Regions from separate parts of the Cupriavidus sp. WS genome, predicted to be linked through region 2. Evidence: predicted binding sites of a transcription regulator. Region 2 holds the regulator's gene; each other region holds the start of a gene.
What was found. The regulator FliA, encoded in region 2, starts transcription of late flagellar genes. The targets are predictions, from matches to a motif close to CTAAAGTTTNNNNNNNNNNNGCCGNTA.
Positions count from the first base shown of each region.

Region 1: the regulator FliA is predicted to act here: its motif matches at 4,220-4,246, upstream of K206_RS0129195 (FliC/FljB family flagellin).
Region 3: the regulator FliA is predicted to act here: its motif matches at 4,223-4,249, upstream of flgK (flagellar hook-associated protein FlgK).

Region 1 covers NZ_AQPL01000419.1:570-7,719, forward strand. The annotation lists gene K206_RS0129175 (flagellar protein FliT) at 1-280, opposite strand, end outside; gene fliS (flagellar export chaperone FliS) at 282-728, opposite strand; gene fliD (flagellar filament capping protein FliD) at 775-2,202, opposite strand; gene K206_RS0129190 (flagellar protein FlaG) at 2,252-2,635, opposite strand; gene K206_RS0129195 (FliC/FljB family flagellin) at 2,774-4,117, opposite strand; gene K206_RS0129200 (RNA chaperone Hfq) at 4,332-4,655, opposite strand; partial or broken gene K206_RS0129205 (methyl-accepting chemotaxis protein) at 5,609-7,150, shown strand, end outside.
Region 2 covers NZ_AQPL01000383.1:7,548-19,308, forward strand. The annotation lists gene flhA (flagellar biosynthesis protein FlhA) at 1-1,503, shown strand, start outside; gene flhF (flagellar biosynthesis protein FlhF) at 1,517-4,000, shown strand; gene K206_RS0127450 (AAA family ATPase) at 4,004-4,831, shown strand; gene K206_RS0127455 (RNA polymerase sigma factor FliA) at 4,875-5,591, shown strand; gene K206_RS0127460 (flagellar protein FlhE) at 5,588-6,028, shown strand; gene hpaH (2-oxo-hept-4-ene-1,7-dioate hydratase) at 6,173-6,976, opposite strand; gene K206_RS0127470 (5-carboxymethyl-2-hydroxymuconate Delta-isomerase) at 7,017-7,409, opposite strand; gene hpaD (3,4-dihydroxyphenylacetate 2,3-dioxygenase) at 7,420-8,343, opposite strand; gene hpaE (5-carboxymethyl-2-hydroxymuconate semialdehyde dehydrogenase) at 8,449-9,909, opposite strand; gene K206_RS0127485 (fumarylacetoacetate hydrolase family protein) at 9,927-10,697, opposite strand; gene K206_RS0127490 (fumarylacetoacetate hydrolase family protein) at 10,699-11,364, opposite strand; gene hpaR (homoprotocatechuate degradation operon regulator HpaR) at 11,638-11,761, shown strand, end outside.
Region 3 covers NZ_AQPL01000228.1:7,708-19,468, reverse strand. The annotation lists gene flgF (flagellar basal-body rod protein FlgF) at 1-459, shown strand, start outside; gene flgG (flagellar basal-body rod protein FlgG) at 512-1,297, shown strand; gene flgH (flagellar basal body L-ring protein FlgH) at 1,294-1,977, shown strand; gene K206_RS0119040 (flagellar basal body P-ring protein FlgI) at 1,977-3,125, shown strand; gene flgJ (flagellar assembly peptidoglycan hydrolase FlgJ) at 3,127-4,179, shown strand; gene flgK (flagellar hook-associated protein FlgK) at 4,371-6,290, shown strand; gene flgL (flagellar hook-associated protein FlgL) at 6,355-7,584, shown strand; gene K206_RS0119020 (LacI family DNA-binding transcriptional regulator) at 7,765-8,796, opposite strand; gene K206_RS0119015 (tripartite tricarboxylate transporter substrate binding protein) at 8,939-9,931, shown strand; gene K206_RS0119010 (HpcH/HpaI aldolase/citrate lyase family protein) at 9,940-10,770, shown strand; gene araD (L-arabinonate dehydratase) at 10,847-11,761, shown strand, end outside.

The sequences.
Region 1 (7,150 bases), on a different contig from region 2:
GCAGGTGGCCGAGCCGTTCGATCTGGGGCATCACCAGGTTGCGGATGGCGGCATCCTGCGACAGGATGGTCTCCAGCATCTGGTAGCGGTAGCGGCGCTCCTGCGGCGACAGCAGCACCACGTCGTCGTTGTTGCGCAGCACGTTGACCTGCGCCACGTAGCGCGCCTGCAGGGCGCTCAGCGCGTCCCAGTCGCCGGCGCGGGCAGCCTCGCACATCTGGCCGGAGAGGACCAGCAAGGCTTCATAGCAGGCGATCAGGTGGTTCTTTTGCGTGAGCATGTCAGGCACCGATGGAGACGGCGTCCCTGGGGCGCAGCAATTGATGCTCCGGCTCGGGCTCGCGCGCGGGGTCGATCTGGCCCCAGGCCGCCGAGATGTCGGCCAGCAGCTTGTCCACTTCGAGCAGGCGCGCGTCGTCGTTGTGCAGGTTGGCGAGCATGAGCTGGCGCGCCATGTATTCGTAGAGGGAGTCGAGATTGGCCGCGAGCTCCTCGCCCGCCGTATGGTCGAGCGAGGCGCGCAGGCCGCTTTCGATGATCTCGATGGCCTTGGAGATGGCCATGCCCTTGTCGGCGACCTTGCCCGCTTCCATGTGGAAGCGGGCGCGGGCGATCGACGCGCGCGCGCCGTCGAACAGCATGACGATGAGCCGGTGCGGCGAGGCGCTCATGGCCCCGGTCTGGACGCCTACGTTGGCGTAGGCATTGGCGGCGGTGCGTGCGTACATGACGATCCCTGGGTTTGAAGCTGTGTCGGCAATGATCCCGGCGCGTTCAGTTCGACGACGTTCCGTTCATCGAGGCGAACTGCTGCGTCAGGTAGTTCTTGGTGGACGTCATCTGCGCCATGATGGTGTCGAGCTGCTGGAACTGGGCGCGGTATTGTGCCATCGTCGCGTCGATCTGGTTCGACATGTTGGTGTAGTCGTCGCCCAGCGACTTGAGCTGCGTGTTGACGCCGGCGGTGGCGGTGGTGAGCACGCCGTTGGTGGCGGTGAAGCTGGCGGCCAGGCTGGAGAGCTGGTTGCCGTAGCCGGACTTGCCGTCGCTGCCGCTGAACAGCTGCTGCACGCCGGCGCGGTTGCTGGTCAGCGCCGCGTTCAGCTTGGAGGTGTCCAGCGACATGCTGCCGTCCGCGTTGAAGCCGATGCCGACCTGCGTCAGGTTGATGGCGTTGCTGCCGGTCGGCGCCGTGTTGAACACGCCGCGCAGCTGGCTCTCGATGGTGCGCACGGTGCTGTCGCCGAGCAGGGTGCCGGCGGTCTTGGTGTCGGCGTCGTAGCTGTCGAGCTTGGCCACGGTGCTCTGCAGCGTGTTGTAGGCGGTGACGAAGCTCTGCACGGCGCCCGCCATCGACGAGGTGTCGGTGCTCACGCCGACGTTGCTGGCGCCCAGCGAGGTCAGCGTCATGGTCACGCCCGGCACCGCGCCCTGCACGGTGTTGCTGGCGCTGGTGATGGCCAGGCCGTTGACGGTCAGCTTGGCGTCGACCGCCTTGATGTTCTCCGTCATCGACTTGGTGCCGGCCGGATCGTAGGCCAGCAGGCCGCTGATCGTGGACGGGTCGCCGCTGCCGTTGCTGCCCACCGAGATGCGCATGCTGGACTTGGCGCCGGTGGTGTTGGAGGTCAGCACGATGTGGTACGGCGTGCCGCTGCCGTCGTTGACGATGCTGGCCGTGACGCCGGCGTTCGATGCGTTGATCGCGTCGCGGATGCCGGTGAGCGTGTTGTTGGTGCCGTTGATGTTGATCGTGGTCGGCGTGCCGCTGCCCGGCGTGAAGGTGCCGTCGGCGGCGGTGGTGCCGAGCTCGATCTTGATACTGGCGCTGCCCAGCAGCTGGCCGGTGGCGTCGGTGATGCCGTTCGACACCAGCGTCTGCGAGGTGGCGAGCTGGCTCACGTTGACGGCGTAGTTGCCGGCCACCGCGGTCTTGTCCGCGCTGGTGGTCAGCACGCCGGTGTTGCTCGACGACGTGGTGGTGCTGTTGTACAGGCTGGCGGCGCCGAGCGCGGCGGCGGCATTCTGGAACGAGGCCAGCGCGCCCTGCAGCAGGCCGTAGGCGGACAGCTTGGTGGTGGCCGCGGTCTGCGCGTCCGTGATCGGCTGCAGCTTGGTTTCCTCCCCCGACTGCAGGTTGGTCAGAAGGGTGCTGAGGTCCAGTCCGGAACCAACGCCAATCGACGAAATCGGTGTGCTCATGATTTGCTGCCTGTGTTGTCTTGTTCGAGGGAGAGACTGCGGGGGCCGCCTATGCGGTCTGGTGGATCAGCAGGCCTTGCAGCCTGTCGATGGCGCGCGTGATGCGCAGGACTTCTTCGGAGGGAAACTGGCGGATGGTGTCGCCGGTGGACTTGTCCACCACCGTGGTCACGATCTGGTGCGTATCGCCGTCGATGCTGAAGCGCACTTCCACCGGCGTGGCGCGCAGCGCCTCGGTCAGGCTGGTGAGCGCGCTGGCCAGTTCCTTCGAGCTTTCGGCGTGCGCCTTGTCGCCCGGCGCCTTGCCCGCCGCGATGGCGCCCGGCAGGCTCCCGGCCGGCACGCCTGCCGGGGCCGCGGCACCCGCGGCGGGAAGGGTGGCGGGCAACGGCGCGGCGGGCAACTTGGCTAGCTGTTCGGTCGGGCTGATCATGATCGGTCTCTCGCGAGGGACGGTCGGAGCGGGCGGCTCCGGTGGAAACGCTTTCAGAGCGGAGACCGCTCTGGAAGCATTCCCGGCGGCGCCGGGCCCGAAGGTCCGGCGCCGCCAGGGGTGCGGCTACTGTTGCGATTAACGCAGCAGCGACAGCACGTTCTGCGTGGTCTGGTTGGCCTGGGCCAGCACAGCGGTACCAGCTTGTTGCAGGATCTGGGCGCGCGACATGTTCGACACTTCCGTGGCGTAGTCGGCGTCCTGGATGCGCGAGCGCGAAGCGGACAGGTTGGTCACGGTCGAACCCAGGTTCGAGATCACCGAGTTGAAGCGGTTCTGCACGGCACCCAGGGCGCTGCGCAGCTTGTCCACGGTAGCCAGGGCCTTGTCGATCGTGTCGAGCGGATTGGTGCTGCCCACGCCGGTGAAGGCAGTGCTGGCGGCGACGGCGACGGGGGCGGAGGCGCTGTCGAGACGCGTACCGGAGCTCAGTTCGATCTGCGAGCTGTTAGTCACGTGCGTAGGCGTAGAAGTGCTACTGGCGTTGCCGTTGGCCATTGCGGCGGCATTGGTTGCAGAGTCGAGGGCGTAGTTGTTACCGCCTTGGGTGATATAAGCAACTGCATTGCCGCTCGAGTCCGCGCCAACCTTGACGTATTGGTCAGCGACTGCATTGCCCGTGTTGCCATTAGCGGCGTCGCCGACCGTCAAATCGACCTGGTTCAGTGTGACTGCGCCACTGGAGGTGTCGACAGAGGCGGCGTAATAGTCGCTTCCTGACTTAACCACATAGTTCCCGGTGGCATCGCCATTAGAGTCCAGCGTGCTGCTCAGCGACAGGTCGCTGGCGTTAACTCCGAGTGCGGTGGCAACGCTGCTCAGATCCACAGCCGTCGGAGCAGTACCGCCGGTGACGGTCGTGATGGGGGCGGTCGTGGCCAAGGAGTTCTTTGCCACTGTGAAACCGGTCATGCCTAGGGTCTTCGCGCTGATTTCCTTCAGGTCGATCGAGATGGTCTGGCCGTCTTGCGCGCCGACTTGCACCTTCAGCGACGAAGCGGCCGACGACAGCACCTTGACGCCGTTGAAGTCGGTTTGTTGCGACGTGCGGTCGATTTCAGCCAGACGCTGGGTGATTTCGTCCTGGATCGATTGCAGGTCCGAAGCGGAGTTGGAGCCCGTTGCGGCTTGCACGGCCAGGGTACGGATGGCTTGCAGGTTGTTGTTGACTTCGGTCAGCGCGCCTTCGGTGGTTTGCGACAGCGAGATGCCGTCGTTGGCGTTGCGCTGAGCTTGCGTCAGGCCGTTGATGTTGGCGGTGAAACGGTTGGCGATCGCCTGGCCCGCTGCGTCGTCCTTGGCGCTGTTGATACGCAGGCCCGAAGACAGACGCTGAATCGCGCTGTTCAGCGACGATTGCGACGAATTCAGGTTGTTCTGCGTCATCAGGGACAACGTGTTGGTATTGATGACCATCGACATGGTACGACTCCTATTCTTTTACAGTGAGTTGTGCAATCCGGCTGTTGCCGCAACGTTGGCTGCCTGGCAATGCAGGGCGAGAAGTGCCACCGTTGTTTGGGTTATCGGTTGGGGCCGGGAAAGATTTAGAGTGACTTTTGCGATGGGCTCAAACTGTCCTGCATATTTGGCGGTGCTATTAGTAAACAGCATGGCGGGCGCGCGGAACCGGTCGTCAGCGCCGCTTGCGCGTGCGCGGGACGTACGGGCTGACGAACTCCGGCGAGCTCTCCGCGCCCGGCACGCTGGCCTGGGCTTCGGGCGCATGGGCCGGCGTGATGACGGCGATGGCGTGCTTGTAGACGACCTGGGGCAGCGGATCGCCGGCGTCCTCCGCGAGCAATACCATATAGTTGTCCGCGGCCACGATCACGCCATGCAGGCGGGTACCGCTGGACAGGTGCACGACCACGGGCTTCCGGCTCGCGCTATGGGTGGACAACTGCTGGTGCTGCAGTCTGCGGCTAGGGCGGTCCACCCTGATTTCCTTCTTGTTCACAACTTCTCCGGAAGAGCCCGCGCGGGTTCTGTCGGCTGGCAGGGATTCGATGGCCAGGCCTGGGCAACTGGGGTGTGACGCACTGCGGAGCGCGGACTGCGGCCTGGCCTTGGCGGAACCGGGAATGAAACATCCGCTCCCGGGACCGGCCAGGGGGCTGGCGGCACGGAGCGCGGCCAGCCGCGGCTGGTACGCGGGAGACGGGTCCGATGATACCGCCCCGCCACCGGTGGCGAGTGCCGCCGCCGGAAGAGAAGGGGAAGACTTCAGGCGCGAGGGTAACAAAATTTTACAAATGTGGACGGTTGGGAGAGCGCACCTGGCCTAGAGGTAAACCTCTAAAAAATCGATTGCATCACAGTGGCCGAATGTGGATTCATGCACACTTGTGTGGCAAATCCCAATGCTGTCCGACCGCAGCCCCAAGGTGCAACATGAGGTCTGCGGGCTGCCGCGCAGCCCTGGCTTGTTCCGGCCGAGGTTCCTCGCGCCGCCCCGATACCATCGATATGGCGGGGCCGGCACTTTTATATCAGAGGTTTCCCTGATAGAAATTGGATTTACACCTCATGTAAGCAGGTTTATATTCGCTATTGGACCTTTCGGTTCCTAGCAGTCCTGGAAAGCCTACGAGCACCCCGCGCGTGGGCTTCTTTTTTTGCGCGCCCGCCTGGGTGCCACCGGATGTCGCCGGCAGCGGCCGGCGGCGGCGCCCCCCGCGTGCGTGCCGTCATTAGACGACAGGACGCCCGCTGTCAATTCCCCGAATTGCCCCGCTTTTTCCCTGCATATCTCCGCTAACCGGCGCGTTTTTGCCTTATTTCAACAAACCGCGGAAATATCCTCAAGCTTGCCCGGTGCGTGCCGTTAAGGCTGCGATGCGGCGTTGGTCCGGAGGTTCGTCCGGCACCAGGGTGCCGCCCGCGATGAAAAAGCAAAAAAGGAGCCGGGAAATGCGTTGGTTGCGAAACTTTGGCATTGGGGCGCGCCTGACCGTGGCGTTTTCGGTCGTGGCGCTGCTGCTGGTTGCGGTGGCCGTGCTGGGGGCGATGTCCCTGCGCACCATGAACGAATCGATGCGCCTGACGGTGGAAGGGCGGATGTTCCGCGTGATGGAGATCGAGCGCGTCAAGCAGGACGCGCTGTGGGTCGGCATCCTGGCGCGCGATGCCACCCTCAACGAGGACCCGGTCGCGGTGCGGCGCAACGCCGAGAAGATCGGCGCGCTGCGCGAGGACATGAGCACCGCGCTGGATGCGCTCGGCAAGTGGATGGCCAAGGCTTCCTCGCCGGCGGCGCAGGAAAACTACACGCGCCTGATCGAGGCGCGCGACGTCTACAACGGCCAGCTCGACACGGTGCTGCGCCAGCTGCAGAACGGCGAGTTCGACGGCGCCCGCAGCGCGATGGTAGCCACGCTGCCGGCGGCCCAGGCGCCTTATTTCGACAAGCTGACCGAGCTGGCCGAAACCGGGCGCAAGGTGGCCGTGGCCTCGGTGGACGAAGCCAACGCCAGCTACGAGATGGCGCGCAACCTGCTGGTGGGGCTGGCCGCGGTCGCGGTGGCGCTGGCGGCGGCGCTGGGCCTCGGCATCACGCGCTCGATTACCGGCCCGGCGCGCCAGGCGCTCGACGCCGCCCAGGCGCTCGCGCAGGGCAACCTGACCTACGCCATCAAGACGCGCAGCAACGATGAAATGGGCCGCATGCTGGGCGCGCTGGAGCGGGCCTTCGGCCAGCTCGCGGCGCTCGTGCACGGCATCCAGGGCGCGTCGCGCTCGATCGACGGCGCCACCCGCGAGATCGCCAGCGGCAACACCAACCTGTCCCAGCGCACCGAGGAACAGGCCGCGTCGCTCGAACAGACCGCGGCTTCGATGGAGCAGCTTACCTCCACGGTCCGGCAGAACGCGGTCAATGCGCGCCACGCCAACGAACTCGCGGTGAGCGCCTCGGGCGTGGCCACCGAGGGCGGGCGCGCGGTGCGCGGCGTGGTCGAGACCATGCAGAACATCTCGCAGTCGTCGGCCAAGGTGGCCGAGATCGTCGGCGTGATCGAGGGCATCGCCTTCCAGACCAACATCCTGGCGCTCAACGCGGCGGTGGAAGCCGCCCGCGCCGGCGAGCAGGGCCGCGGCTTCAGCGTGGTGGCGGCCGAGGTGCGCAGCCTGGCGCAGCGCTCGGCGTCGGCGGCCAAGGAAATCGGCCAGCTCATCAACGGCTCGGTGGGGCAGGTGGCGCATGGAGCGAAACAGGTCGAGGACGCCGGCCGCACGATGGACGACATCGTCGGCGCGGTCAAGCGCGTGACCGACATCATGGGCGAGATCGCCGCGGCGAGCGAAGAACAGTCCTCCGGCATCGAGCAGGTCAACCGCGCCATCACCCAGATGGAAAGCGTGACGCAGCAGAACGCGGCGCTGGTGGAAGAAGCCGCCGCCGCGGCCGAGAGCCTGCAGCAGCAGGCCGCCGGCCTGGTGAGCGAGGTGTCGCGC
Region 2 (11,761 bases):
GGCGCGATGGACGGTGCCAGCAAGTTCGTGCGCGGCGACGCCATCGCCGGCCTGCTGATCATGTTCATCAACATCGGCGCCGGCATGGTGGTGGGCATGCTCCAGCACGACCTGGACTTCTCCACCGCGGTGCGCAACTACACGCTGCTGACCATCGGCGACGGCCTGGTGGCGCAGATTCCCGCGCTGGTGATCTCCACCGCCGCGGGCGTGATCGTCTCGCGCGTGGCCAACGAGCAGGACGTGGGCCAGCAGCTCACCGGCCAGCTTTTCTCCAACCCGCGCGTGATGTACCTGACCGGCGGCATCATCGGCATGATGGGCCTGATCCCCGGCATGCCGCATTTCGCCTTCCTGCTGTTCGCCGGCGCGCTGGTGTGGTTCGGCCGCTACGTGTCGCGCCGCGACGTGGCGGCGGCGCAGGACAAGAAGCGCGAGGAGCGCGTGCCCGCCACCGCGCCGGAATCGACCGAGGCGAGCTGGGACGACGTCTCGCTGGTCGACCCGCTCGGCATGGAAGTGGGCTACCGCCTGATCCCGCTGGTGGACCGCGCGCAGAACGGCGAGCTGCTGGGCCGCATCAAGAGCATCCGCAAGAAGGTGGCGCAGGAGATCGGCTTTCTGGTGCCGGTGGTGCACATCCGCGACAACCTCGAGCTCAAGCCCAACGCCTACCGCATCTCGCTCAAGGGCGTGGAGATCGGCCGCGGCGAGGCCTCGCCGGGGCAGTGGATGGCCATCAACCCCGGCCAGGTGTCCGGCGCGCTGCCCGGCGCGCCCACGCAGGACCCGGCCTTCGGCCTGCCGGCGGTGTGGATCGACGCCGCGCTCAAGGAGCAGGCGCAGACCTATGGCTACACCGTGGTGGACGCCAGCACGGTGGTGGCGACCCACCTCAACCACCTGATCCACCTGCACGCGGCCGAGCTGCTCGGCCGCCAGGAAGTGCAGGCGCTGCTGGACCGCATCGCCAAGGAGTCGCCCAAGCTCACCGAAGACCTGGTGCCCAAGGTCATCACGCTCACGGCGCTGCAGAAGATCCTGCAGAACCTGCTCGACGAAAGCGTGCCGATCCGCGACATGCGCACCGTGCTGGACGTGGTGGCCGAGCACGCGCCCAAGATCAGCGACCCGAACGAGCTCACCGCGCTGGTGCGCGTGGCGCTGGGCCGCGCCATCACCCAGCAGTGGTTCCCCAACGGCGCGGACCTGCAGGTGATCGGCCTCGACGCGGGGCTGGAGCGCGTGCTGTCGCAGGCGCTGACCAACGGCGGCGGCATCGAGCCGGGCCTGGCCGACGCGCTGCTGCAGCAGACCCAGGCCGCGGTATCGCGCCAGGAACACCTGGGGCTGGACCCCGTGCTGCTGGTGCCGCATCCGCTGCGCCCGCTGCTGGCACGCTTCCTGCGCCGCACCATGCCGCAGCTCAAGGTGCTCTCGCATGCCGAGGTGCCGGACAACCGAAACATCAGGATCACCGCCATGATCGGCGGCGCAGCGTGAGGGATGACGCAAGATGAGCGTAGCTAAATTCGTTGCGGCCAATGGCCGCGAGGCCCTGCGCCAGGTGCGCGAGGCGATGGGCCCGGACGCCGTGGTGCTGTCCAACCGCACCGTCGAGGGCGGCGTGGAGATCGTCGCCATGCGCGACACCGATCTCGGCGCGATTTCCAGCAACGCCCCGGTCTTCACGCCGCCGCCGGCCACCGTCGCGGTCGACGGCGCGCTGGGCGACCTGCGCGGCGAACTGCAGAACATGCGCGCCATGATGGAGCGCCAGTTCGCCGGCCAGGCCGCGGCCGTCGGCACGCACAGCCTGCCCGCCACCGGCGGCGACCCGCTGCGCGACTCGCTGTTCAACTGGCTGGTCACGGCCGGTTTCTCCGGCCAGCTCGCGCGCACGCTGCTGGGCCACCTGCCGCTCGGCCACGACCGGCCCGCCGCCATGACCTGGATCCGCCAGGAGCTGGCGCGCAAGGTGCCGGTGCTCGGCGACGAGGACGCGCTGTTCGCGCAGGGCGGCGTGCTGGCGCTGGTCGGCCCCACCGGCGTGGGCAAGACCACCACCACCGCCAAGCTGGCCGCGCGCTTCGTGCTCAAGCACGGCCCGGAACGGCTCGCGCTGCTGACCACCGACACCTTCCGTATCGGCGCGCATGAGCAGCTGCGCATCTACGGCGACATCCTCGGCGTGCCGGTGCACGCGGTCAAGGACGCCTCCGACCTGCGCTTCGCGCTGGCCGCGCTCAGCGAGAAGCACCTGGTCATCATCGACACCGTCGGCATGAGCCAGCGCGACCGCAGCCTGTCCGAGCAGATCGCCATGCTGGGCGGCGTGCAGGCCCCGGTGCAGCGCATCCTGCTGCTCAACGGCGCCAGCCACGGCGACACGCTCAACGAAGTGGTGCACGCCTACCGCCACGACACCTCGCCCGACGGCGGCATCGACGGCTGCATCGTCAGCAAGCTCGACGAAGCCACGCACCTGGGCTCGGTGCTCGACGTGGTGATCCGCCACCGCCTGCCGGTCTACTACGCCTCCACCGGCCAGCGCGTGCCCGAGCACCTGGAGCTGGCCAGCGGCACCGCCCTGGTCGAGCGCGCCTTCCAGACCCCGCGCCGCGGCTCCGTGTTCGCCGAGGCCGAAGCCGCGCGCCGCGCCTTGCCCGCGCGCGGCGAAGGCGCCGCCGCCACCGGCGCCGACGGCATGCTGCGCTCGCTGACCGACAGCGCCAACGCCGTGAGCGACTGCGTCGACCAGCTCGACGGCGGCAACTACGGTTTCGACCTGGTGCGCACGCTCTGGCAGCAGCGCGCGGACAGCGCGCCCTCGGCGCGGCTGATGGCGCAGCACGTGCGCGAGTCCGTCTGCCGCGATCTGGTGCGCCAGTGCGACCGCTTCGTGCTCGCGCTGAGCGCCGTGGTGGCCGCGCCCGCGGCCGGCCGCCGCGCCGCGCGCCCGTGGCTGCACACGCTGTGGCTGGCCGACCGCGACGGCCTGCCGCTGGCCGCCGCCGTGGCGCCCGGCGGGCGCACCGCGCCGGTGTTGCAGGCCACGCAAGGCGGCTGGGAAACCGACGCGGTCAACCTGGCCGCCACCATCGCCGCCACGCGCACCGTCGTCAACGTGCTCGACGCCATGCCGGCGCCGGCCATGCTGGCGCGCTGGCAGACCGCGGGCGAGCGCTGGCTCACCGCCACCCGCAGGACCACGCGCGTGGTCAGCGGCGGCGCCGCGCTGAAGGTCGACGCGCTGGCCGACACGCTGACCTTCCACGCCGTCGAGGAAATGGAATACCGCGGCCGCGCCGCCGCGCAGTGGGTCGCGCAGGCGCCGGTGCGCGTGCTGGAAAGCCAGGCGCGCGGCGCGCGCGGCGCCGAGGGCGGCATCGAAGCCGGCCTGCTGGTCTCGCGCGTGGTCGATCTCGACAACGGCCAGACCCTGGCCGTGCAGTACCTGCTGTGCGATCCCGCGCTGCTAGGCGAGGGCGCGCAACTGGCGCGCTGGGCGCGCTGGGCCGAAGACGGCGAGGCGCAGCTGCGCACGCTCGGCCATGCGCTCGACCACCTGAGCCAGGGCGAGCGCCAGGACGGCGCCGGCGATGCCGCCCAGGCCGAGGGCCAGGCCTGCGCGCGCCTGCTGGCCCTGCAGATGGCCATCGCCTCGCTGCGCCTGGAGCAGGCCGGCGACACCGAGGCCGCCGCCTTCCTCGCGCGCCTGTCGGCGCGCGCGCCGGCGCGCCAGACCCCGAACGCCGCGGTGCTGGTCGAAGGCATGGGCCGCCTGCTGGCGCTGCTGGACGTGCTGGAGAACTACCCCGCGCGCAGCGGCCGCGCCGCCGTCCGCGACGCGGCGCCCGCCGTTTCAGCCGCTGTTTCTGCCACTGTCTCCACCGCCGCTTCCACCGCCGTTTCCACCGTCGCTTCCGCCACGGAGGCGGACGCCTTTACCGACAGCAGCCGCATGTTCAAGGCACTGGCGCAGGTGCAGGGAGAGTAAGACGTGAATTCTCTCGCCCTCGACCAGGCCGAAAGCCTGCGGCGCATGCTGGCGCCGCGCGTCACGCGCCGCATCGCGGTGGTGGCGAGCGACGCCGGCGCCGGCGCCACCACGGTCGCGCTCGGCCTGGCCAACGCGCTCGCCATGCAGGGCGAGCGCGTGCTGCTGATCGACGAAGACCGCGCCGGCGCGCGCGCCACGCGGCTGTCCGGCGCGGCGCCCGCCGACACGCTGGACGCGGTGCTGGGTGGTGCCGCCACGCTCGAGGCCGCGCTCGGCCAGCGTCCCGCCGGCGCCATCGGCGTGCTGCCCGCCAGCGCCCAGGCCGGCGGCGACCTGCAGTTGCTCAACGGCTACCGCACCGTGCTCAGCGATGCGCGCGGCGACGCCGATGGCGCGCTGTCGCCGATGGCCGCCGCGGCCCACAACCTGATCGTGGTGCTGCGCGCGGAGCCGGCCTCGATCAAGGCCGCCTACGCCTGCATCAAGCAGCTCAACCATCTCTACGCCTGCCGCCGCTTCCACCTGGTGGTCAACGCCGCGCCTAGCGACGCGGCCGCCACCGCGGTGCTAGGCAACCTGGCGCGCACCGCCAGCCAGTACCTCGGCGTGGACGCGCGCGCGGCGGGCAGCCTGCCGCTCGACCCGCTGGTCGCGCGCAGCGCGGCGCTGGGCCGCTGCGTGGTCGAAGCCTTCGCGGCCGCGCCGGCCACGGCCGCCCTGCGCCGCCTGGCCACCGGCGTCGCCGCCTGGCCGTTGCCCGCGGCGGCGGAAAACCGTTCAACCCTTCCGGCCACGCCCCTGGCGCCGCCGGCCACGGCCCTGGCCTGAACGCCGGGCCTGCAAGCAAGCTAGGACTCACGAGAATTCCACCATGTACACGATTCAGGGAAAGCTCGAACAGACGGATACGGTGACCGCGCATGCGTCGCTGGTGCGTCGCATCGCCTTGCAACTCGCCGCCAAGCTGCCCGCCAGCGTCCAGCTCGACGACCTGATCCAGGCCGGCATGATCGGCCTGCTCGATGCCGCCAAGCGCTACGAAGACACCCACGGCGCGCGCTTCGAGACCTACGCCAGCCAGCGCATCCGCGGCGCCATGCTCGACGAGGTGCGCGCCAACGACTGGCAGTCGCGCAGCCTGCGCCAGTTCACGCGGCGCATCGAGCGTACCGTGCGCGGCCTCGAGCAGACGCTCGGCCGCACGCCGCTGGACTCCGAGGTGGCGCAGGAGCTGGAGCTGCCGCTGGAGGAATACCAGACCCTGCTCAACGAGGTCTACGGCTGCCAGTTGCTGCACTACGAAGACTTCGAACGCTCCGGCGAGGAAGATTTCCTGGACCGCCACCTGAGCGTCAGCGACGACGGCAACCCGCTCACCGTGCTGATGGAAAGCGGCATGCGCGAAGCGCTGATCCGCGCCATCGAGCGCCTGCCCGAGCGCGAGAAGCTGGTGCTGTCGCTGTGCTACGACCAGGAGCTAAACCTGCGCGAGATCGGCGCCGTGCTCGACGTCACCGAATCGCGCGTGTGCCAGATCCGCAGCCAGGCCATCACGCGCCTGCGCTCCCAACTGCGCGGCCTGCTATGACCCTGCCGCTGCGCTGGTCCCGCTGTCTCGCCGTGGCGGCGCTGGCCGCCTGCGGCGGCCACGGCTGGGCCGGCCCGGCCGGGCAGACGCTGCACTCATGGTCCGCTTCCGTGAGCGGCCCCGCGCTGTACGGCAAGGGCCTGCGCACCGTCTCCGCGCCCATCACGCCCACCGGCTACCTGCCGCAGGCCGAAGGCGCGATCACCACGGTGCGCTGGCGCTACGCCTTCAACCGCACGCCGCCGCACGACCTGCAGGCCTACCTGTGCAACGCGCAGCGCTGCGTGCTGCTGTCCGGCGCCGAAGGGCTGACCGATGCGTTCGGCGGCGACGATGCCGCCAACGGTTTCGTCTTTGCGTTCCAGGTACCGGGCAGGGGCGCGCTGACGCCGGTCCTGCAAGGGCAGTCGGGGCAGGTGGTGGTGGGATACCGGTAGGCGTCGGCGGTCCCTTCTCCGGCGGTTCCTTCTCTTCACGACGCGCTGGCCGCCAGTGCCGCGCAGCACGGGCCGGTCTGTGCATGGCCGGTCTGCAGGCCTTGCCTGAACGGGTTCGGCGAGACGTTCATGGATCTCCGGCTCTCAGGCGAAGCGGCAGGAAATACTGCCGAGCCGGTCGTAGTCGACATGGAAGGTGTCGCCGGGCGCCGCCGCCACCGGGCGGGTGAAGGAGCCGCCCAGGATCACCTGGCCGGCCTCCAGCGTGACGTCGTAGGGTGCCAGCTTGTTGGCCAGCCAGGCCACGCCCCTGGCCGGGTGGTTGAGCACCGCCGCGGAAACCCCGGATTCCTCGATCACGCCGTTGCGGTAGAGGATCGCCGGCACGCGGCGCAGGTCGATCTCGTCCGGCCGCACGGCGCGCCCGCCCATGACCACCCCGGCGTTGGCGGCGTTGTCGGAGATGGTGTCGACGACCTTGCGCGTGGCTTTGGTCTCCGGGTCCACCTGCTCGATGCGCGCGTCGATGATCTCCAGCGCCGGGATCACCCATTCGGTGGCGTCGAGCACGTCGAACAGGCTGACGCCGGGCCCGCGCAGCGGCTTGCCGAGGATGAACGCCAGCTCCACTTCGACGCGCGGCACGATGAAGCGCGCGCACGGAATGTCGCCGCCTTCGTCGAAGAACATGTCGTCGAGCAGCGCGCCGTAGTCCGGCTCCGCGATGTTCGATGAAACCTGCATGGCGCGCGAGGTCAGGCCGATCTTGTGGCCCTTGAGCACGCGGCCGCCGGCGATCTTCTGCGCCACCCAGGCGCGCTGGATGGCGTAGGCGTCCTCGATGGCCAGCGCCGGGTAGTCGAGGGAAAACTGCCGCACCTGCCGGCGCGAGCGCTCGGCGGCGTCGAGGCGGGTGGCGGCTTCCTGGATCAGGGTGGAGTCGAGCATGGCGTTGTCTCTCAGCGGGGGTTGACCGCGGCGGCCGGCGTCAGCCCGCCTGGCCCTTGAGGAAGGCGTGGACGTTGTTCTGCTTGTAGTTGAGCTCCGCATCCAGCTCGCTCATCTCGAAAGACAACGCCAGCGGGCGCCGCGCCTGCAGTTCGGCGAAGTGGGCCTTGATCACCGCGAACAGTGCGTCGGCGACCTGCCGGCGGGTTGCCAGGTCGCGCCCGGCGCCCACCTTCAGGCTCATGTGGACGAAGGCGTAGTCGTGCCGGCCGTCGGCCATGCGCCAGGTGTCGATGCGCACGGCGCGGCTGCGGATGCCGCCGAGCGGGAAGATTCCGCTCGCGCCGAGACAGGCATGGACCTGCTCGAACAGGCCGGGCAGGTCGGCCTCGGCTTCGATGTTGTGGGTGTACTCGGCGATGAAGTGCGGCATGGCGGCTTCCTCAGAGGCGGCTGGCGCAAGGGTTGCCGGCGCCGGCCCAGGCCTGCGCGGCGGGTATCGCCGCGCCGTCCTGCGGGGTGACCGGGAGCACGGCGTTGGTCTGCCCGGTGCCGGAGGAACCGAAGTAGGGCGTCACCACCTCCGCCTTGCCGTCATAGGCGGACCAGCCGAGCGCGCCCAGCAGCATGGCGGTGTCGTGCATGAAGCCTTCGCCGTGGCCCTTGGCGGCGTACTCGGGCAGCATGTCGCAGAAGTCCCGCCACTCGCCTCGCTGCCACATCGCCAGCACCTGATGGTCGAGGGTCTCGAGGAACGGGGTCCAGATGCGGTCGGCGAACGACGGCGCCTGGCCGTTCTGGGCGAAACGGTGGGACAGCGAGCCGCTGGCCAGGAAGGCCACGGTGCCGTCGTAGTGTTCCTCGACCGCCTTGCGCATGGCCCAGCCCAGGCGCGCGCTGTCGTTGAGATAGTGCACCGTGCACATCGCCGAGACCGAGATCACCTTGAAGTGCTGGTCCTGGTTCATGTAGCGCATCGGCACGAGCGTGCCGTACTCGGGCGCGAGCGTGGTGGCGTCGTGGGCCAGCACGTCCACGTCCATGGCCCTGCAACCATCGGCGAGGATGTGCCCGAGTTCGGGGTTGCCCGGGAAGCCGTACTCCATGTTGGCGATGAAGTGCGGCAGTTCGTTGCTGGTGTACAGCCCTTCGAAGCGCGGCGCGCAATTGACGTGGTAGCCGGCATTGACGAGCCAGTGGGTGTCGAACACCACGATGGTGTCCACCCCCAGCTCGCGGCAGCGGCGGCCGATCTCCTTGTGGCCGTCGATGGCCGCCTGGCGGCTGCCGTGTCGAGGGCCGGGGAGTTCCGAGAGGTACAGCGAAGGAACGTGAGTGGTCTTGGCAGCTAGAGCGAGTTTGCCCATGTCGAGTCTCCTGGTGAGGGGCGCCGTGCCCGTTTCTTGTCCTTGTCGATGTCACGCCGGCGGTTGCGGCGGCCTCGGACGGCCGCTCTGTCGTCTGGCCACGCCTCACACGCCCCAGCGGGGAATGTGATGGCAGCCCATGGAAATGCACACGTTCTTGACCTCGGCGAAGACCTCGAAGCTGTACTGGCCGCCCTCGCGCCCGGTGCCCGAACTCTTCACCCCGCCGAACGGCTGGCGCAGGTCGCGCACGTTCTGGCTGTTGACGAAGACCATGCCGGCCTCGATGCCGCGCGCCAGGCGATGGGCTTTGCCGATGTCCTGGGTCCAGATGTAGGAGGCCAGGCCGTACTCGGTGTCGTTGGCCAGGCGCAGCGCCTCGGCCTCGTCCTTGAACTTCATCAGGCAGACCACCGGGCCGAAGATCTCTTCGCGGGCGATGCGCATGCGGTTGTCCACATCGGCGAATACCGTCGGTTGGATGAACTGCCCGCGAGACAAGTGTGCCGGCAGGTTGGCCGGGCGCTCCAGGCCGCCGGCGAGCAGGCGCGCGCCTTCCTCGATGCCGATGCGGATGTAGCCGGTGACCTTGTCGTGGTGGGCCTGGGTGATCATCGAGCCGACCTGGGTCTTCGGGTCCTGCGGGTCGCCGACGATCAGGCGCCGGGCGCGGGCGGCGAACGCCTCGACGAAGCGTTCATAGACCGTCTCCTGGATGAAGATGCGGCTGCCCGCGGTGCAGCGCTCGCCGTTCAGCGAGAAGATGGTGAACAGCGCGGCGTCGAGCGCGCGGTCGAGGTCGGCGTCGTCGAAGACCAGCACCGGCGACTTGCCGCCCAGCTCCATCGAATACTTCTTCAGCCCGGCCGCCTGCATGATCTTGCGTCCGGTGGCGGTGCCGCCGGTGAAGGAGATGGCGCGCACGTCCGGGTGGCGGACCAGGGCCTCGCCGGCGGCGGCGCCATAGCCCTGCACCACGTTGAGCACGCCCGGCGGAATGCCGGCTTCGAGGGCCAGGCGGCCCAGCTCGTTGGCGGTCAAGGGCGAGAGTTCGCTCATCTTCAGCACCGCGGTGTTGCCCAGCGCGAGGCACGGCGCGGTCTTCCAGGTGGCGGTCATGAACGGCACGTTCCACGGCGATACCAGCCCGCACACGCCCACCGGCTGGTACAGGGTGTAGTTGAGCATCTGGTCGTCCACCGGGTAGCTGTGGCCGTCCATGCGCGTGCAGACCTCGGCGAAGAACTCGAAGTTGTGCGAGGCGCGGGGGATCAGCACGTTCCGGGTCTGGTGGATCGGCAGGCCGGTGTCGAGGGTTTCCAGCTCGGCCAGCCTGGGCACGTTGCGGTCGATCAGCTCGCCCAGCTTGCGCATCAGCTTCGCGCGTTCGCGCGCCGGGGTGCCGGCCCATTTCGGGAAGGCTTCCCTGGCCGCCGCGACGGCCAGGGCGATTTCCTCGGCGCCGCCGCTGGCGACCTCGGCGATGACCTCGGTGGTGGCCGGGTTGACGGTTTCGAAGACGGTCCTGCTTTCGACCTCGCGGCCGTTGATCCAGTGCCTGATCATGGTTCTGCCTCCGCTTGTTACGGGCGGGCGCGGTTCGCGAAGAACTCGGCCTCGCTGACGATTCGGTTGGCCAGGCGGCCGACGCCTTCCACTTCCACCACCACTTCGTTGCCCGGGACCACGTCGGCCAGGCCTTCCGGCGTGCCGGTGGCGATCATGTCCCCCGGCTGCAAGGTCATGAAGCTGGAGAAATATTCGACCAGGAAGGGGATGTCGAAGATCATGTCCGCGGTGGTGCCTTCCTGCTTCAGCTCGCCGTCGATCCAGGTGCGCAGCGTCAGCCGCGACGGGTCGGGCACCTCGTCGGGCGTGATGATCCAGGGGCCGACCGGGGTGGTGGCGTCGCGGTTCTTCACGCGCAGGTTGGGCCGGTAGTAGTTCTCCAGGTAGTCGCGGATCGCGTAGTCGTTGCACACCGTGTAGCCGGCCAGGTAGGCGAGGGCGTCGTCGCGCCCGACGTTGCGCGCCGTCCTGCCGATCACCGCCACCAGTTCGCACTCATAGTGCATGTAGGCCACGTTGTCCGGGCACCAGGTGACCTGGTTGTGGCCGGTGTAGGCGCCGCGCGACTTGATGAACGCCAGCGGCTCGGTGGGTGCCTTGAAGGCCAGCTCGGCGGCATGGTCGGCATAGTTCAGGCCGAGGGCGAACATGCTGCCGCTGGCCGGCGGCAGCCATTCCACCTGGCGTTCGCCGAGCAGGCGGCCATCGGCCAGGCGCACGGCATTGCCGGCCTCCACCGTGACGGCGTGCATTGTTCCCTGGTAGCGGATGCGTGCGTGTTTCATCTTAGACCGCCTCCGCCACGATGCGATTGCGCAGGCGGCCGAGGCCCTCGATCTCCACCACCACTTCATCGCCCGGCTGCACGTCGACGCGGCCTTCGGGGGTGCCGGTGATCAGCACGTCGCCGGCATGCAGGGTCATGAATTCGCTGATCTCGGCGATCAAGCGGGGAATTCCGCGCACGAGGTTGGCGCTGCTATTTTCCTGGCGCAGCTCGCCGTTGACCAGCAGGCGGATCGGCAGCGCGTGCGGGTCGGCGATCTCGTCGCGGCCGATCACCTCGGTGCCCAGCGCGCAGAAGCCGTCGCGGCATTTGGCCTTGACCGCCGGGCGGTAATAACTGTCTTCCGGCAGGCTGAACTCGTTGACGATCACGTAGCCGGCCACGTAGTCCATGGCCTGTTCCTCACCGACGCGGCTGGCGTCGCGGGCAAGCACCACGCCCAGCGCCGGGCCAGGCTGCAGGCGTTCGGTGCCGGCGGGGAAGACCACCGCCTGGCCGTCGCCGTTGCGTGTATTGGGTGTCTTGATGAACAGCACCGGCTTGACCGGCGGCTTCTGGTAGGGCGGCTGCTGGAATTCCTCCAGCCGGCCGCGCAACAGGCCCTGATAGTTCAGCGCGACGCCGAACAGGGTGCCCGTTGCGGCTTCGCTGACAGCGCGGCGCATGGCTTCGTTCTCCTGGTTCCACCGGGATCGCCGTCGGGCGCCCTGATTTCGTTAACGTGTTATCTTTATAGTTAAGATATTAACTACAGTCAAGCCATTGCTCAAGAGGATTCGTCGCGCTCCCTCCAGTAGCGACATCTCGCCCAGGATCATTGCTAGGAGTCAGACGGATGAGGCGGTGCCGCGGTGATATGCGTGCGATAGCGGGAGCGGGTTTGCCGGTAGGGACCAGGATGGTTAAAATCTTATCCAATTCCAGCCGAGCATCCCCACATGTCCAGTCCGCGCCCGTCCCTGACCCTCACGCTGTTGCAGGCGCGTGAGGCCGCCATGGCTTTTTTCCGGCCTTCGCTCAACCAGCATGACCTCACCGAACAGCAGTGGCGCATCGTGCGCA
Region 3 (11,761 bases), on a different contig from region 2:
AGCGAGGCCTACACCCGCGCGGGCTCGCTGCAGGTGTCGCCCGACGGCCAGCTGCAGACCAGCACCGGCCTGCCGGTGATGGGCGACGGCGGCCCGATCGCGGTGCCGCCCTCGGCCGAGGTCACGATCGGCAGCGACGGCACCATCACCGTGCGCGGCCCCGGCGACACCGCCCAGGGCCTGGCGCAGATCGGCCGGCTGCGGCTGGTCAATCCGCCGCCGGACTCGATCGCGCGCGGCGACGACGGCCTGTTCCGCCTGCGCCCCGGCGCGCAGCCGCTGCAGCAGGACGGCAACGTGCGCGTGCTGACCGGCGCGCTGGAAGGCAGCAACGTCAACCCGGTGGAAGCGATGGTCGACATGATCGCCAACGCGCGCCGCTTCGAGATGCAGATGAAGATGATCCAGGGCGCGGACACCAACGACCAGCGCGCCAACCAGCTGCTCTCGACCAACTGATTTCACGATCTGACGCGCCGCCGCGCCCAGCGGCGGCCATGCAAGGACAAACATGATCCGCTCACTCTGGATTGCCAAGACCGGCCTCGATGCGCAGCAGACGCAGATGGACGTGATCTCGAACAACCTGGCCAACGTGTCGACCAACGGCTTCAAGCGCAGCCGCGCGGTGTTCGAGGAACTGATGTACCAGACCGTGCGCCAGCCGGGCGCGCTGTCGTCGGACCAGACCAACCTGCCCTCGGGCCTGCAGCTGGGCACCGGCGTGCGCCCCGTGGCCACCGAGCGCATCCACACCCAGGGCAATCCGCAGCAGACCGGCAACAGCAAGGACGTGGCCATCATCGGCCAGGGCTTCTTCCAGGTCACGATGCCCGACGGCACCACCGCCTACACGCGCGACGGCTCGTTCCAGACCGACCAGAACGGCCAGCTCGTGACCTCCAGCGGCTTCGTCATCCAGCCCGCCATCACGCTGCCGCCCAACTACACCTCGCTGACCGTGGGGCGCGACGGCACCGTCTCGGTCACGCAGCCGGGCTCGAGCGCCAATGTGCAGGTCGGCCAGATCCAGCTCGCGACCTTCCCCAACCCGGCCGGCCTCGAAAGCCTGGGCGAGAACCTGTACGTGCAGACCGACGCCTCGGGCGCGCCCAATGCCACCGTGCCCGGCCTGAACGGCGCCGGCACGCTGCAGCAGAACTACGTGGAAGCGTCCAACGTGAACGTGGTCGAGGAACTGGTCAGCATGATCCAGACCCAGCGCGCCTACGAGATCAACAGCAAGGCGGTGCAGACCTCCGACCAGATGCTGCAGCGCCTTACCCAGCTCGGATGAACATGATGGCCTCGCTGATCCGCCTGGGCGCGCTCGCCCTGTGCTGCCTCGCGACCGGCTGCGCGATGATGCCGCGCGAGCCGCTGGTCCAGCTTCCCACCACCGCGCGCGCCGAACCGCGCTCGGTGGGGCCGTCGAGCGGATCGATCTTCCAGGGCTCGTATGCGGGCAATCCGTTGTTCGAGGATCGCCGGCCGCGCAACGTGGGCGACATCCTCACCATCGTGATCAGCGAGAACGTCAACGCCAGCAAGAACTCGGGCACCAACGCCACGCGCACCTCCAACAGCGCGCTGACGTTCGACGCCGTGCCCAAGGCGCTCGGCGGCCTGTTCAGCAGCAGCCAGAACGCCAGCATGAGCGGCGCCAACGGCCTGAAGGCCAGCGGCGGCGCCACCGCCGCCAACACCTTCAACGGCACCATCACCGTGACCGTGCTGGAAGTGCTGCCCAACGGCAACCTGGTGGTGTCCGGCGAGAAGCAGATGGCCATCAATCAGGGCGCGGAGTTCATCCGCTTCTCCGGCGTGGTCAATCCGCGCACGATCACCGGCGACAACGCGGTGCCGTCCACCCAGGTGGCGGACGCGCGCATCGAGTACACCGCCAAGGGCTACATCGACGAAACGCAGAACATGGGCTGGCTACAGCGTTTCTTCCTCAACGTCTCACCGTACTGATGGCTGACCGCATCATGTTCCCGTCTTCGTTCCCCGTCTTGCGCCGCCGCTTCGTCCGCGCTCTTGTCCTCGCGCTGACGCTGGGCCTGCTGGCAGGCGCGGCACAGGCGGAGCGGCTCAAGAACCTCGCCACCTTCCAGGGCGTGCGGGACAACCCGCTGGTGGGCTACGGCCTGGTGGTCGGCCTGGACAACACCGGCGACCAGACCACGCAGACGCCGTTCACCACGCAGAGCCTGACCAACATGCTCTCGCAGCTCGGCATCACGCTGCCGGCCGGCAAGAACATGCAGCTCAAGAACGTGGCCGCGGTGATGGTGACCGCCACGCTGCCGCCGTTCGCGCAGCCCGGCACCCAGCTCGACGTGGTGGTGTCGTCGATGGGCAACGCCAAGAGCCTGCGCGGCGGCACGCTGCTGATGACGCCCCTCAAGGGCGCCGACGGCCAAGTCTACGCCATCGCCCAGGGCAACATGCTGGTGGGCGGCGCGGGCGCGTCGGCCAACGGCAGCCGGGTGCAGGTCAACCAGCTCGCGGTGGGCCGCATCGCCAACGGCGGCATCGTCGAGCGCGCCGTGCCGGCCTTCCAGCCCGAAGGCGGCCTGCTCAACCTGGAGCTGCGCGAGACCGACTACGGCACCGCCGAGCGCGTGGTCGACGCCATCAACCGCAACATGGGCGGCGGCGTGGCCAGCGCGCTGGACGGGCGCGTGGTGCAGGTGCGCACGCCGCAGGCGCCGTCGGCGCGGGTGGGCTTCATGGCCCGCATCGAGAACATCGAGGTCACGCGCGCCAAGGCCGCGGCCAAGGTCATCCTCAACGCCCGCACCGGCTCGATCGTGATGAATCAGGCCGTCACCGTGGACGACTGCGCCGTCGCGCACGGCAATCTCTCGGTGGTGATCAACACCCAGCCGGTGATCAGCCAGCCGGCGCCGTTCAGCGGCGGCCAGACCGTGGTCGCGCCGGTCTCGCAGATCGACATGAAGCAGCAGGGCGGTTCGCTGCAGATGGTGCGGGCCGGCGCCTCGCTGTCCGCGGTGGTCAAGGGCCTCAACGCGCTGGGCGCCACGCCGGCCGACCTGCAGACCATCCTGGAAGCCATGCGCGCCGCCGGCGCGCTGCGCGCCGACCTCGAGATCATCTGACATGTCCGCCAGCCGCATGGCCGCGCAGGCCGAACTCTCGCAGCGCTTCGCCCTGGACACCCAGGGCTTCGAAGGCCTCAAGCAAAGCGCCCGCACCGGCGCCACCCCCGAGACGCTGCGCACCGCGGCGCGCCAGTTCGAGGCGGTGTTTACGCAGATGGTGCTCAAGAGCATGCGCGACGCCACGCCGCAGGACGGCCTGTTCGACAACGAGCAGACCAAGCTCTACATGTCGATGATGGACCAGCAGCTCTCGCAGCAGATGTCCACGCGCGGCATCGGCCTGGCCGACGTCATGGTGCGCCAGCTCGCGCGCGCCAGCGGCGCCGCCGTGCCGCCGGAGCTGGCCGGCACCGCTGGGGCCTCGGCCGCGAAGCAGGCCCTGATGCAGTCCGGCATGGACGACGCCGCGCCCGGCCTGGCCGGCGCGCTCGACATGCGCAACGGCGACGGCGGCGGCGACGGAAATACGCCGCGCCTGGGCAGCGTGGTGCCCGGCGCGAACTGGAACCCCACCGCCGGCCTGCGCCAGTACCAGGGCCAGGCCCAGGACGCCGGCGCCTGGCAGGGCAACGGCGCGGCGCTGCCGGAAGACACGCCGGCCCACATCAGCGCCTTCGTCTCGCGCATGGCGGGGCCGGCGATGTCGGCCGCGCGCGCCACCGGCGTGCCCGCCAAGCTGATCCTCGGCCAGGCCGCGCTCGAATCCGGCTGGGGCCGGCGCGAGATCGCCCACCCGGACGGCAGCACCACCTTCAACGTGTTCGGCGTCAAGGCCGGCGCCGGCTGGAAGGGGCCGGTCGCGGAGATCACCACCACCGAATACGTCGACGGCCAGCCGCAGAAGGTGCGCGCGCGCTTCCGCGCCTACGGCTCCTACGACGAAGCGTTCGCCGACTACGGCCGCCTGCTGAGCAACAACCCGCGCTATGCCGAGGTGCTGGCCGCGGGCAGCGCCGACGAGGCCGCGCGCGGCCTGCAGCGGGCCGGCTACGCCACCGATCCCGCCTACGGGGAGAAACTAGTGCGGATCATGCGCAAGGTGCCGGTCTGAGGCCGCCTGCCGGTCCGCCGGCGGGAAAATCCGCCGCCGCCCCTAAAGTCTTTTCGTACTTCTGCCGTTACCTACACCATTCACCGCCGTGGATCCAGGCAGCGGCGAACCGGCACCGAAGCGCCCTGGCGGCCACGGTGCGCGGATCGTCCCGTCAGGCGCGCGGCAGCCACCAGACGCGGAGCTAGAGCATGTCTCTCTTCAACATCGGACTTTCGGGCCTGAACACGGCGCAGAACGCGCTGACCACGGTTGGCCACAACCTCAGCAACGCCGCCACGCCCGGCTACACGCGCCAGAACACCATCATCGCCTCGGCCGGCGGCCAGTACACCAGCGCCGGCTTCTTCGGCCAGGGCTCCAACACCACCTCGGTGGTGCGCGTCTATGACGAGTTCCTGACCAACCAGCTGCGCGGCGCCCTGAGCTCGAGCGCCCAGCTCTCGACCTACTCCGACCAGATCAGCCAGATCGACAACCTGCTGGCCGACCAGAAGGGCGGCCTGGCGCCGCTGATGCAGAACTTCTTCGCCGCCGTGCAGGGCGTGTCCGACACGCCGGCCGACCCCGCCGCGCGCCAGAACATGCTCAACGCCGGGCAGTCGCTGGTGGGCCAGATGCGCGCCTCCAACGCCTACTTCCAGCAGCTGCGCGACGGCGTCAACACCCAGATCCAGAGCCAGGTGACGCAGGTCAACGCCTACTCGCAGCAGATCGCCAAGCTCAACACCCAGATCACGCAGGCCACCGCCGCTGGCGCCGGCCAGCCGCCCAACGACCTGCTGGACCAGCGCGACCAGCTGGTCCAGCAACTGACCCAGATCGTCGGCGTCAAGGTGGTGCCGCAGGACGGCGTGTTCAACGTCTACGTCGGCAACGGCCAGCCGCTGGTGATGGGCTCCACCTCGTACGACCTCAAGGCCGTGCAGTCGTCGGACGACCCCTCGCGCACCACCGTCGCGTTCACCCAGTCCAACGGCAACGTGTACCAGATGGACGAAAGCGCGCTCAAGGGCGGCTCGCTCGGCGGCCTGCTGCAATTCCGCAGCGAGACCCTGGACCCGGCGCAGAACGCCATCGGCCGCCTGTCGGTCACGCTGGCGCAGACCTTCAACGACCAGCACAAGCTGGGCGTGGACCTGACCGGCCAGATCGGCGGCGACCTGTTCAAGCTGGGCACGCCCGGGGTCATCGCCAAGAGCACCAACACCGGCACCTCGGGCATCACGGCGGCGATCAGCGATACGTCCCAGCTCACCACCAGCGACTACACGCTGCGCTTCGACGGCACCAACTACAACCTGGTGCGCGCCTCCGACAGCAAGGTCGTGGCCACCCAGGCCGGCGCCACCGCCACCTATCCGCTGACGCTGTCGGCCGACGGCGTGGACGTGACCATCCCGGCCGCCACCTCGATGGGCACCAACGACTCGTTCCAGATCCAGCCGACCCGCAACGCCGCCGCGGCCATGGACATGGCCATCACCGACCCGGCCAAGATCGCCGCCGGGGGCCCGCTGCGCACCAGCAACGGCACCACCAACACCGGCACCGGCACCGTCAAGGTCGGCAGCGTCGCCCAGGGCTTCGCCCTGCCGGCCAGCACCATCACGGCCACCTACAACGGCACCGGCTACGTCTTCACCGACGCCGCCGGCAACCCGGTCACGCCGACCACCGGCCCGACGACCAACGGCACCGCCACCGAGTTCTCGTTCAACGGCATCACCGTCAGCTTCGACGGCGCGCCCAAGGCCGGCGACACCTTCACGCTGGCGCCCAACCTCAGCGGCGTGTCCGACAACGGCAACGCGCTGGCGCTGGCCAAGCTGCAGAGCACCAAGACCATCGGCGGCGTGTCCAGCTACAACGACGCCTTCGCCCAGCTCGTCAACGACGTCGGCAGCCGCGCCAAGTCGGTGCAGATCGCCTCGACCTCGCAGGACAGCGTGACCACCCAGGTCAACAACGCGCAGCAGAGCGTGTCCGGCGTGAACATGGATGAGGAAACGGTCTCGATGCTGCGCTTCCAGCAGCTCTACCAGGCCAACGCCAAGGTCATCCAGACCGCCACCAACCTGTTCGATACCATCATCGGTATCGGCCGCTGATCGCCCGCCCGATCGAGATCGCCCGCCAATCGCACCGACGACCCGGACACAGAAAGGAACAGACATGCGCATCGCAAGCTCCACGCTCTATCAGCTCGGCCTGGCCTCGATGAACAGCCAGCAGAGCGCCCTGATGCATGTGCAGCAGCAGCTCGGCACCGGCAGCCGCATCCTCACGCCGTCGGACGATCCGGTCGGCGCCACGCGCGCGCTGATCGTCTCGCAGTCCAGCGCCATCAACAACCAGTACGCCACCTCGCGCAAGCAGGCCAACACCAACCTGTCGATGGAGCTGAACTCCCTCAACAGCGTGACCACGGTCATTCAGAACATCCAGACCCTGGTGGTGCAGGCCGGCAACGGCACCATGAGCGACGCCGACCGCGCCTCGATGGCATCGTCGCTGCAGGATGCGTACAACCAGCTGGTGGGCCTGGCCAACGCCGACGACGGCAACGGCCAGTTCCTGTTCGCCGGCTACCAGTCCGCCACGCCGCCGTTCTCCAAGAACGCCAGCGGCGCCGTGCAGTACGGCGGCGACACCGGCCAGCAACTGCTGCAGGTCGACGTGGCGCGCCAGATGCCGACCAACGACAACGGCTACTCCATCTTCATGAGCGTGCAGAACACCGCGACCTACGTGGCCTCCGCACCCGCCGGCAACACCGGCACGGCCACGTTCAGCGCGGTCTCCGTCACCGACCCGACCAACGCCGACTACGGCAAGAAGCTGTCGATCAACTTCGCCACCGACCCCGTCAGCGGCAAGATGCAGTACCAGTTGATGGACAACAGCGGCGCGGCGCCCGTGGCCATCGGCACCCCGGTCGACTACACCGACGGCGCCGGCATCCAGGTCGGCGGCCTGTCCCTGTCGGTCACGGGCGCGCCCAAGGACGGCGACGTGGTCAACCTGCAGCCCGCGCAGCAGGCCGGCACCGACATCTTCGCCAACCTGCAGGACGTCATCACCGCGCTCAACAAGCCCATCGTCACCGACGCCGACCGCGCCGCGCTGAGCAACGTGCTGGCCACCACCAACCGCAAGATGGCCAACTCGCTCGACAACGTCAGCACGGTGCAGTCCTCGGTCGGCTCGCGCATGCAGGAACTCGACTCGCTCGACACCATCGGCTCCAACCGCTCGCTGAACTACAAGCAGACGCTGTCTGGCCTGCAGGACCTGGATTACTACTCGGCGATCACCGAGTATTACCAGCGCCAGACGGCGCTGCAGGCGGCGCAGCAGTCGTTCATGCAGATTCAGGGGATGAATCTGTTCAAGTATATGTAAGGGGTGGGTGCGTGTTGCGCGAGTGAATCGGAACTTGCGCGGCTCGCACATTGAAGCTCGAGAAGCCCGCATGGGAAGCCGCCAGGAAACTGGCTTCCCATGCGGGCTTCTCGACTTTCCAGCTCGCCGCCGAACCGGGCGAACCGGCACAGGCGCAGTCGCCGAAATGAGCGCCGTCTGTCACGCGGATGAGGACAGCGTCTTGTCCGTACTCTCCCGCGCAATCGTCTCGAACCCGACATCCACCGCCAGCGACGCTTCCTCCCCCCGCATCCGCGCCAGCAGCGCGCGCGCGGCGCGGTTGCCGATGCGCGTGCCGTCGACCCACAGCGTCGACAGCGCTGGGACGGCGTCGATCGCCAGGGCCTGGTTGCCGAAGCCCATCACGCCCAGCTGATCCGGGACCCGGATGCCGACGGCGTGCGCGTGCGCGAGCACGCCCAGCGCCAGGGCGTCGGAGCTGCAGAAGACGGCGTCGGTCTCGGGGGCGCGCTGCAGCAGTTCCTTCAGCACTTCGCGGCCGCGGCCGGCCTGGGGGTTGGATTCGGGGAACACGATCTCGACAGGTTCGGGGGCGCCGGCTTCGAGGGCGGCGCGCCTGAAGCCGAGTGCCCGGCGCGCGGCCCGGCTGTCGTCGGAGCGCAGCAGCGCGGCGCGCCGGTAGCCGCAGGCGGTCAGGTGGCGATAGGCCGCGCGGCCGGCGTCTTCCTGCGAGAACCCGACCACCACGTCGAGCGGGTGCGGGGTGTAGTCCCATAGTTCGACGATGGGGATGCCGGCGTTGAGCAGGAGCCGCCTCGTCCGCGCGGTGTGCTCGATGCCGGTCAGCACGACGCCGTCGGGGCGCCGGCTCAGCATGGTCGCGAGCCAGTTTTCCTCGCGCACGGGGTCGTAGCGGGAAATGCCCAGCGTGGTCTCGTAGCGCTCGGCTTCGAGCGTGCCCACGAGTTCGTCGAGCATGTCGGAGAACAGCGAGTGGCCGATGGACGGCACGATGGCCGCCACCAGGCGCGTCTGCCGCGAGGTCAGCCCGCCGGCAAGCGAGTTGGGCACGTAGCCGGTCTGTTCGACGGCGGCTTCCACGCGCAGGCGCGTCGCCTCGGCGACGAGGTCGGGGCGGTGCAGCGCGCGCGAGGCGGTCATGGGGGACACGCCCGCGAGGCGGGCGAGGTCTTTCAGCGTGGGCGCCACGCTCGCGGGACGGGAAGCCATCTGTGCCTTGTCGACGTCAAATGATTGCAATGTTACGGCAATCATGATGGCAACACAAAATATCAGCGGCCATCCCTTGTTTCGCCTGATTCTTCCTCGGCTCCAGGGGATATGATTGCGCAATCATAAGAGGAGACAAACGATGGATCATCGCTCGCGCGCGGCCAATCGCCGCACTGTTCTGTTCTGTCTGCTGGCCGGCCTGCTCGCCCCGCTGGGCAGCGCCTTCGCGGACACCTATCCTTCCCGGCCGGTATCGGTGGTGGTGCCGTTCCCGCCGGGCGGCCAGACCGACGTGGTCGGCCGGCTGATCGCCAACCAGCTGGGCCGTGTGCTCGGCCAGGCGTTCGTGGTGGAAAACCGGCCGGGCGTGAACGGTTCGCTCGGCTCGGACATGGTGGCCCGCGCTGCGCCGGACGGCTACACGCTGGTGATCGGCGGGCCCGGCACGCATGCGATCAACCAGTTGGTGAACGCGAACGTGCGCTACGACGCGCGCAAGGACTTCACGCATATCGCGATGCTGAGCCGCGCGCCCATGCTGCTGGTGGCGGCGCCCCAGCTCAAGGCCAACACCGTGGCGGAGCTGATCGCGCTGGCCAAGGCGCACCCGAATTCGCTGAACGTCGCCTTGACCGGGATCGGCTCTTCCAGCCACGTGACGACGGAGCTGTTCAAGCAGACCGTCGGGATCTCGCTGAACTCGGTGCCCTACAAGGGCGACGTGCCCGCCATGACGGACCTGATCGGCGGGCAGCTGGACCTGCTGTTCGTGCCGGCGACGTCGGCGGTGACGTTCGTGCAGGGCGGCAAGCTCAAGGCGCTGGCCGTGGCCGGCTCGCAGCGGCTGGAGGCGTTGCCGAACACGCCGACCATGCCGGAGGCCGGCCAGCCGCGCATCGTCAATTACTCCTGGACGAGCCTGGAGGGCCCCGCCGGGATGCCGCCGGAAATCGTGCAGCGGCTGAACAAGGCCTGCCAGGAAATCCTGAAGCAGCCGGACGTCGTCGCCCAGCTCGCCAAGATCAACAGCGTCTCGACGCCGGGCACGCCGGAGCAGGCCGCGAGCTTCATCTCGGCCGAAGTCGCCCGCTGGGTACCCGTCGTCAAGAGCGCCAACATCCGGACGAATTAAGTACAGACATGCTGCCTATCAATCAATTCAAGCGCGCGCTGCAGAGCGGGCGCGCGCAGATCGGCGTGTGGTCGACCATTCCGTCGCCATACGTGTCCGAGCTCATCGCGGGTGCCGGTTATGACTGGGTGCTGCTGGACACGGAACACACGCCCACGGATGTGCCGCTCATGCTGAGCCAGTTGCAGGCCACCGCCGCGGCGCAGCCGCCCGAGGGCATGCTGCCCGCGCATGCGGTGGTGCGGCCGGCGTGGAACGATTCCGTCCTGATCAAGCGCTACCTCGACATCGGCGCGCAGACCCTGCTGCTGCCCTTCGTCCAGAATGCCGAGGAAGCGCGCGCCGCCGTGCTGGCGACGCGCTACCCGAGCGCCGGCATTCCCGGCATCCGCGGCATGGGCGGCTCCACGCGCGCGGCGAACTTCGGCCGCACGGCGGACTACGTGGTGCGCGCGGCCGAGGAACTGTGCGTGCTGGTGCAGGTGGAGACGGCCGAGGCGCTCGACCAGATCGAGGCGATCGCCGCGGTCGACGGCATCGACGGCATCTTCATCGGTCCCGCCGACCTGTCCGCGAGCCTGGGTTATCCGGGCAACGCCGGCCATCCCGCCGTCAGCGGCGCCATCGACGGCGCCATCCGCCGGATCCGCGCCTGCGGCAAGGCGCCCGGCATCCTCATGGTGGACGAGGCGCGCGCGCGCGAATGCCTGGCGCTTGGCGCGCAGTTCGTCGCGGTGGCGCTCGATACCGTCATGCTGAGAAACGGGCTCGACGCCGCCGCGGCGCGCTTTCGCAACCCGGGCCAGGCGAGCGCCGCCCCCGCGCCCGGCGGCTACTGAGCGAGCGCAAGCACGGCGTCAGACGCGCATCCGACGCGCGTCCGAACCCATACCCGACCCAGATTCCACAGTGACCATGAAGAAAGCAGAAGAGCTGCGCAGCGCCCGGTGGTTCGCGCCGGACAACCTCCGAGGATTCGGCCACCGCTCGCGCATCATGCAGATGGGCTATGCCCCGGCCGACTGGGCGGGCAAGCCGGTCATCGCCATCATCAACACGTGGTCGGACATCAATCCGTGCCACGCCCACTTCAAGACGCGCGTGGAGGACGTCAAGCGCGGCGTGCTGCAGGCCGGCGGCTTCCCGCTGGAACTGCCGGCGCTGTCGCTGTCGGAGAACTTCGTCAAGCCGACCACCATGCTGTACCGGAACATGCTGGCGATGGAGGCGGAGGAGCTCATCCGCTCGCATCCGGTCGACGGCGTGGTGCTGATGGGCGGTTGCGACAAGACCACGCCGGGGCTGCTGCTCGGCGCCATCAGCGCGGGGCTGCCCGCGATCTACGTGCCCGCCGGCCCGATGCTGCGCGGGAACTGGCACGGCAAGATACTGGGCTCGGGCTCGGATGCCTGGAAGTTCTGGGACGAGCGGCGCGCCGGCGTCATCAACGACCAGGACTGGCAGGACATCGAGGGCGGCATCGCGCGCAGCCACGGCCACTGCATGACGATGGGCACCGCGTCGACCATGACCGGCGTGGCGGAAGCGCTGGGCATGACCTTGCCGGGCGCGTCGTCGATCCCGGCGCCCGACGCGAATCACGTGCGCATGTGCGCGGCCTCCGGGCGCCGCATCGTCGAGATGGTGTGGGAAGACCTGGTGCCGGGCCGCATCCTCAGCCGCGGCGCGTTCGACAACGCCATCGCCGTGGCGATGGCGATGGGGTGCTCGACCAATGCCGTGATCCACATGATCGCCATGGCGCGCCGCGCCGGCCACGACGTGACGCTGGACGACTTCGACCGCGCGAGCCGGGTGGTGCCGGTCATC